DNA from 2 places in the Romboutsia sp. D33t1_170424_H2 genome. Region 1 is predicted to be linked to the other one. Evidence: riboswitches for the same ligand, from Rfam matches in the RefSeq annotation. Region 1 holds a riboswitch; the other holds the start of a gene.
The links. Region 1 has a riboswitch for S-adenosylmethionine ahead of I4U66_RS06365 (O-acetylhomoserine aminocarboxypropyltransferase/cysteine synthase family protein). Riboswitches for the same ligand answer to the same signal wherever they lie in the genome.

Region 2: it holds a riboswitch for S-adenosylmethionine, as region 1 does, so the genes downstream of both, I4U66_RS07120 (Na+/H+ antiporter NhaC family protein) here and I4U66_RS06365 (O-acetylhomoserine aminocarboxypropyltransferase/cysteine synthase family protein) in region 1, are expected to answer to the same signal.

Annotation. Positions count from the first base shown of each region.
Region 1 is NZ_JADOZQ010000004.1:56,812-60,966, forward strand. Features, by position in the region: gene I4U66_RS06360 (homoserine O-acetyltransferase/O-succinyltransferase family protein) at 1-882, opposite strand, end outside; partial or broken gene I4U66_RS06365 (O-acetylhomoserine aminocarboxypropyltransferase/cysteine synthase family protein) at 884-2,122, opposite strand; SAM riboswitch class I at 2,212-2,315, opposite strand; gene I4U66_RS06370 (hypothetical protein) at 2,496-3,053, opposite strand; gene I4U66_RS06375 (hypothetical protein) at 3,292-3,891, shown strand.
Region 2 is NZ_JADOZQ010000004.1:212,508-216,662, reverse strand. Features, by position in the region: gene I4U66_RS07145 (hypothetical protein) at 1-70, shown strand, start outside; gene I4U66_RS07140 (deoxycytidylate deaminase) at 442-978, shown strand; gene I4U66_RS07135 (hypothetical protein) at 1,149-1,697, opposite strand; gene I4U66_RS07130 (YtxH domain-containing protein) at 1,919-2,287, shown strand; gene I4U66_RS07125 (hypothetical protein) at 2,308-2,643, shown strand; SAM riboswitch class I at 2,825-2,923, shown strand; gene I4U66_RS07120 (Na+/H+ antiporter NhaC family protein) at 3,044-4,155, shown strand, end outside.

The DNA of each region.
Region 1 (4,155 bases):
ATTAATCCAATTGTTGTATATCTTAATGCTGTGTTCCATCCAATCTACACTTATTCCTTTGTTCATATCATCTTCAATAAAATAATTTTTAGGTATATCTATATATATTTTTTTATTTCTATCCCTTAAATATTCTCTTTTCAAGCATTCTTTATCATACTCATGATGTCCAAATATATAATAGTCATTGTACTTCCCTTTTATAATATGCTCTATACCTTCATCTGTTGTCGATAGTATTTTTATAGATTTACAATTTTTTAAATCCTTCCTATTTAATATAGTGTGCCTAGAATGAGCACATATAAAACCATTATTTATATTTTTGAGTATTTCATCATCACAAAGTATATTATGTTTATATACTCCAAATATCTTCTTATCGAGTATCTCTTTGTTTATTCCATATATATGATTTAAACAAGCCTGCGCTCCCCAGCATATACTTAACATACTTTTTAAATTTTTAATAGAATAATCAAATATATAATTTAATTCATCTATATATTTAACCTGTTTGAAATCTATTTTTTCAATAGGAGCTCCTGTAACTATAAGTCCATCTAAATCATCTTTTACTTCATCAAAGGTATAATAATTTTTCATCAAATATAGTCTATTACAATTTTTGTATACATGCGTTTTAAGCCTTATAAACTTTATATTTATATCCTCATTCATTTTTGAAAATAACTCTAATAAATGAGCTTCTGTCTCTACTTTATTAGGCATAAGATTTAATATACCTATAGTTTTATAATGAGGACTGATCTTACCTAAACTAGATTTTCTATATAGCTTTTTATTATAAATTTTGCTTTCTATTATACAATTATCTACAAATTTGGCTCCATTTATTTTTTTACAAAGATATACAGTCATATTATATTTCCTTAAGTGCTCTATCAAAGTCATTTATTAAGTCATCTATATTTTCTATTCCAACAGATACTCTAATCATCTCTAAACTAACTCCACACTTTATCTTATCTTCATCAGACAACTGGCTATGAGTAGTACTAGCAGGATGAAGTACTGATGTTTTATTAAATCCAAGATGTATTGCCAAATCTACTAATTTTAAAGATTTTATAAAAGTCTTAGCTTCATTTATTCCACCTTTTATACCAAATGTTAATATTCCACTTCCACCTTTTAAGTAAGTTTTTACTTTCTTATAATCTTCTCTACTTTCTAAGTATGGATAGTTTACCCAGCTTACTTTTTCATGATTTTCTAAATACTTTGCTAATACTAAAGTATTTTTACTATGTTTTTTCATTCTAAGATGAAGTGTTTCCACTCCTAGATTACTTAAAAATGCATTAAAAGGGCTCATTGTGCTACCTAAATCTCTAAGCAGTGATGCTCTTAACTTTGTTATATAAGCACTTTCCCTAAATTCCTCAACATATTTAATATCATGACAACTAACATCTCCATCACTTAATAATGGATATTTCCCATTATCCCAATTAAAATTACCACAATCAACAACTATTCCTCCAAGTGCCACTGCATGACCATCTATATATTTTGATGTAGAATGTATAACTATATTTGCACCAAAATTTATAGGATTACATAAATACGGGCTTGCTACTGTATTGTCAACTATAAAAGGAATATCCCCCTTTTTAGCTATTTCACTTAATTTCTTAAAATCTAATATATCTAGTCCTGGATTTCCTATAGTTTCTCCATATATAGCTTTAGTATTTTCATCTACTAAGGATAGTATATATTCTTTATCATCATTATTGGATACAAATTTTGTTTCTATTCCAAAACTTCTAAGAGTTATATTAAATAAATTATAAGTTCCACCATATAGTGATGATACTGATATTATATTGTCTCCACTTTTGCATATATTTAAAATAGCTAAAAGCACCGCCGATTGTCCTGAACTAACTGCAACTGCTCCGACGCCACCTTCAAGATATGCTATTTTTTCTTCAAAATTTGCTACTGTTGGATTGCTTATTCTACTATACATATGGCCATCTGCTTTTAAATCAAATATATCTGCCACTAAGTCTGGATCTTCATATTTGAAGGTTGTACTTTGAACCAAAGGATACACCATAGGCTCCCCAACATTTGGTTTATATCCCCCTCTTACACATAAAGTTTACTTGTTATAATTTTTCATAAAAAAAGCCCCCTTTTATCTAGGAAGCCTTTTATTAACGCAACAAATCAATATGCCTTTTATCTCTCAGGAAAACTCCTGCAGGATTTAGCACAATTCTAACTAAGTTAGCTGTTGCCAGGCTTCATAGGGCCAGTCCCTCCACCATTCTTAATAAAAGACTTTCTATTTATTTTTATTATTTAATAAGTATTATATATTATAATTATCGAAATTATAATTTAATAAATTAATTTATATATATTTATATGTATATGTTCATAAAATATTTTATACTATAACTTACCATTTTTGCTTAATTATTGATTATTCCAAATTACTATATTCTATAAAATTTTGTCTAGTTTTGAGCTTTTACTACATATTTATTTCTAACCTCTTTAGGTAGAATATTCCATACATAAACTGCTAAAGAGAAATCTAACATACTATGTATTATAGTTCCAACTCCTATTAATCCTATAACAGATACTAAAAAACCTTGATTATAAAATCCTTCCGAAAGGTTTGATGAAAAATAAAAAGGTATAATTACTAAAACTTCTCCAATAGCATGAATTAATCCTATAACAAATGAATATCCTAAAGAACTTTTTATACTCTTTATAAGATCCCTATTTTTGTTTAAGTAAATACACCCAATACTAACAAATAATAAATGACTTAGTGCTCTAATTACAATTGGTAATGGGAAACCACCAAATAAAAAACCTATTGTAGTTCCAAGTGTTACAAATAGAGCAGTCTTTGATGATATAAACATAGCTATAAATATTGGTATATGACTAGCTAATGTAAAAGATGCCGGTTCTAATATTATTTTAATTGGTGAAAACATTGGTATAATAATTCCCATTGCACATAAAAGTGCTGATAATACAATATTTTTAGTTCTCATATCTCTCCTCCAAATATATTTTTTAATTTAGTATATTTAATTCATATTACATGTGTCTTTACATATATATTTACAGTTTAGTGACTAAATTTATAATTGTCAAATACTTTTTTATGTTTATTCATTTAAGCTTGCTTACATATATAAAATTAATTTATTCATATTTATAATTTTTTAATATTGATAATATCAACTAATATGCTATAATTTACATAAATTTTCAATGAGTGGTGATATTATGAATGAATATATTGGAATAATCATAAGAAATCAAAATGATAAGTTTTTACTTTGTGATGGAAGCTTTTATATAAAAACTAGATTAGATTCTAATAGGGATATTGAGGATATAATAAAAACTGAAATATATAACGTATTAGAAAAAGACATATTTAAGATAAGAAAAATTTTTGAAGAAAAAATCATTCATAGATATGAAGAAATAACACTTTACTTAGTTGATGTTGGAGTTTATACCAATGACTACGATTTTATATCAATAGACAAGATATTAAGTGAAATTATAAATTTTGATGATAAAAACTATTTTAATGAATATATATTAAAACCTGAAGAATACTCTAATATACTCTCAACTACATTTACTTTGCTTATGCTTGTTATCACAGTTAATATATTTCATTTACCACAATTTATACACAATATTTCTTCATATACTCTAAGTGGATTTTCACTTATTTTTATATATGCAATATTTAATAGATACTTAAAATCAAATTTAATAACATACTTATCTTACTTTAAATTTAATGTTAAAATTGCTAACTATATAACATCACTTTTACTAGTTATATATTGTATAATAACTTTATTTTAAATACTAGCTATATATATATGAATCTATAATCAAATTTTTAAGTAAAATATAGCACAAAAGCTACTTTAATTTTATATAATCTAAGGATTTTCTATTCTTTTACTACCAATTCATTCTTTACTTTATAAAGATTAAGCAGTATAATAATGCCAAATACATCAATTTATAATTTTTTATAAAATAAATATATAATAATAATTTTATAACCAATATAGACTTAACTAATAAAATTTATAGGTTACTTATCTTATTTCTTAAGCCATA
Region 2 (4,155 bases), 160 kb from region 1:
GTATGCAGGTGGTATTTGCTTGGCTAGAGGTAAATATGATAAGATAATTTCAAAACTTTATGTTATATAAATATATATTATGCCTTTAAGTAGATGCTTAAGGGCTATTATTAAAAAAGACAGAATTTATTTCTGTCTTTTTTTAATAATAAACTGAAAAATAAAGCTATATAAAATTAATGACTAAGGAGCATGATTAAAGGGATAGTAATATTATTACTAAAAAAATATATTATATACATTTATGTTAAATAAGTAGTTAAATATTACAAATTTATAATAACTCTTGAAAAAATAATGACGTGTGAGTTAAGATGATTTTAAGAAAATAAAAAATAAGATTATAGATGCGGGTATAATGATTAGATTTAACTAAGGTTATAGGGATTTTGACATATAAAGATATTTATAAATAATAAATGAACAGAAGGAGCATATCATATGAGAAAATTATTTACAGAGTGGGCGATGGATATAGCCGAAGATAGTAAAGTTAGAAGTACGTGTGTTTCAAGACAAGTAGGAGCTGTAATTATAAAAGGAAAGCAAATTATAGCTACAGGTTATAATGGAAGTCCTGCTGGAACTATTCATTGTTCAGATATTGGCTATTGCGAGAGAAAAAAAAGAGGTATACCTTCAGGACAAGGCTTAGAACTATGTCGAGCTGGGCATGCTGAAGCAAATGCTATAATACAATGTGCTAAACATGGAATAAGCTGTGAAGGAGCTACATTGTATGCTACTACTCAACCTTGTGTATTTTGCTCAATATCTATTATTCAAGCAGGAATAAAAAAAGTAATATTTAAAGGAGAGTATCCTACAGGCTTAGGGCAGCAGCTATTTGAAGAAGCTGGAATAGAATACATTAAATATGAAGATGCATTAAAACAAGAGCAAGAAGAACAAGAAGCTAAACGTGAGAAAGAGAAGAAACGTGTTCAAGAATTCTTAAGTAAGCCAAGGAGCTATTAAAAGGCTAGGCTAAACAATTTAGCTTTTATAGAAAAATATATAATAATTCATTGTTTATTTATATTCAACAATGATTACTGTAAAAAGATATATTAAATATAAACAAAGCTACTTAACATATGTTAAGTAGCTTTGTTTATATTTAATAGTGTTGAGTTTAATATAATATTTTACCTTAAATACTTTCTATAGTAATATACAATCATAAAAAAAGCACCACATGAAGCATCTATTAAATCTATCATGGTATCTTTTAAACCGCCAGATTGCGTATTCATCTTAAATAAGACATCTAGTAAATATTCACATATTTCACAAATTGCTGATATGCCCATTGCAAAGAAGAAAAGAATCATACATATTAAAAGTTTATTATTTTTACTACTAATATTTTTTAGTATATTAAATCCAATTTTAACAGATATAAATCCAGACCAAAAATGAAGAAAATCATCATAAAATGGGATTATATCGTAAAGTCCATAACATGAACCTAGTAAAAAAGAAGATAATATAAAAATGTTTCCAATTATGTACAATGGGTAGTCAAGTATAGCTAAGTTTTTTAAATAAGCTTTAGTAAGCACAAAAGTAATTATAAGCGAAATTAAGCTAATTACGCTTTTTCCAAATTCTTTGTTAAATAGAAAAAATATTATAGATAAAATATAAATAATGTAAAGTAATATACTAAATTTTTTAATATCTTTATGTTTCATAGCAATTCCTACCTTCCATAATTATTATATTATTATGTGCATACGTATAAATAAAATGTAAGTTTAATTTATATAATTTAATTTAGCTGAAATATAAAAAAATAAATAGAAAAATAAATTATTTTGTTTTAAAACTTACTAATTTGGGTATATATGTATTAGAAATATTAGAAAAATAGTAAAAAATAGTATAATACAAATTAACAATAGGAGTGATGAGCATGAGTTTAGCAAAAAAAATAGAACAAAAGAAAAAAGCTAAAAAAGCAAAAGAAAGAAATAAAAAGATAAAAATAGCTACACTAGGTGTTGCAACAGGTGCTATAACAGGAATACTAGGTGGGGTTTTATTAGCTCCTAAGTCAGGAAAAGAAACTAGAGAAGATATAAAAAATACAGCTAAAGATATAAACACAAATGTAAGTGAAAAGGCTGCCAAAACAAAAGAAAAATTAACTACAAATGTAAATGAATCTAAGAGAAGAATAAAAGAGTATTTAGATAGTAAAAAGAAAGAAAATGAAGACGTAGTAGATACTAATGTTGTAGAATTATTACAAGCTCCACAAGAAGCTAAGGATAAAGAATAATTGCTATGGAGAATAACATTATGTACATAGATTTAAATGTAATATATATAATACTAGCATTATTAGGTATAGGTGCATTAATATTTTTAATAATAACTTTAAAAAATATTAATGAATTTATTAAAAATATCAATACAGTGGTATCAACAAATTCTGATGACATACATACAGTAGTAGGTAAATTACCTAATTTAGTTGATAATATCAGCGATATTAGTGAAAATGTAAAAGACGTTGCGGAAGTTGCAACAGATGTAACAGCAGATATAGTAGTGGCTAAAGAAAATGTAAAATCTAATGTTGAGATATTTACTGAAATATTAAATATATTAAAATCTGTATTTATTAATAAATAGTCATAAAAGTCATAATTAAATCATAATTTAATTATGACTTTTTTTATTTGCTAATATATCATAATAAATTAAGATGTATAAAAAATTAATATATATAATTTATAAGTAGATTTATTAGAATAATTAAAAAATAATATTGACAAAATTGTGAAAATTAACTATTATATAAATAATTAAATAATTCTTATCAAGAGTGGCGGAGGGACTGGCCCGACGAAGCCCAGCAACCAGTATTATTATACGGGTGCTAAATCCTGCAGCATAAGCTGAAAGATGAGAGTATAATTTTTGCTGTCAAAGCCTGAGTTATCTCAGGTTTTTTTTATTAAAAAATATCAGGTATATTTAAATAAATTAAAATTATACTCTTTAGAAGTTTTAATATAAAGGGAGGTATATTATGAAAGAAGAAGCAAAAAAAGGTAGTATATTAGGATTATTACCACTGGGTGTATTTTTAATAGTATTTTTAGGTAGCGGGGTAATAACTGGGGATTTTTATAAAATGCCAGCAATAGTAGCATTTATAATCGCAACTATAGTAGGATTTTCTCTTAATAGAAAAGTTAGTTTAGGAGAAAAGATAGAAGTATTTTGTAAAGGTGCAGGTAATATAGATATAATATCTATGATTATGATATTTATACTTGCAGGCTCTTTTTCAAGTGTAGCTAAGGCAATGGGAGGTGTTGACTCAACTGTTAATTTAAGTTTATCAATTCTTCCTCCTAATCTTTTAGTATCAGGGTTATTTGTAATAGGATGTTTTATATCTATATCTATGGGAACATCAATGGGAACAATAGCAGCACTTGGGCCAATAGGCATAGGAATTGCAGCTAAAACAGGAATACCAGCACCATTAGTAATAGGAGCTGTTGTAGGTGGAGCTATGTTTGGAGATAATTTATCTATGATATCAGACACTACAATAGCAGCAACCAAAACTCAAGGATGTGAATTAAAAGATAAATTTAGAGTAAATTTCTTAATAGTTTTACCAGCAGCTATTATAACTGCTATATTATTAGCTACTATAACATCAGGGTATAGTTTAGGTGGTAGCACAAGCTATAGATATGATTTTATAAAAGTTTTACCATATTTAGGAGTGTTATTAGGAGCTTTATGTGGAGTAAATGTATTTGTTTTACTTAGTTTTGGAGTAGTATTTGCAGGTGCAATAGGATTATTTACAAATTCATTTGGGTTATTTGGATTTATAGAAGCTATATCAGGTGGTATATCAGGAATGTATGAATTATGTCTACTTGTTATAATAATCGGAGGACTTGTAGAACTTATAAAATTAAATGGTGGAATAGACTTTATACTTAATTTTATAAGTAGTAAAATAAAAACTAAAAAAGGTGCAGAGTTTGGTATAGCAGCATTAGTAAGTATAGTAGATTTATGTACAGCAAACAACACTATAGCAATAGTAACAGCAGGGCCACTTGCAAAAGATATAGCTACAAAATTTGATATAGATAATAGAAAAACTGCAAGTAT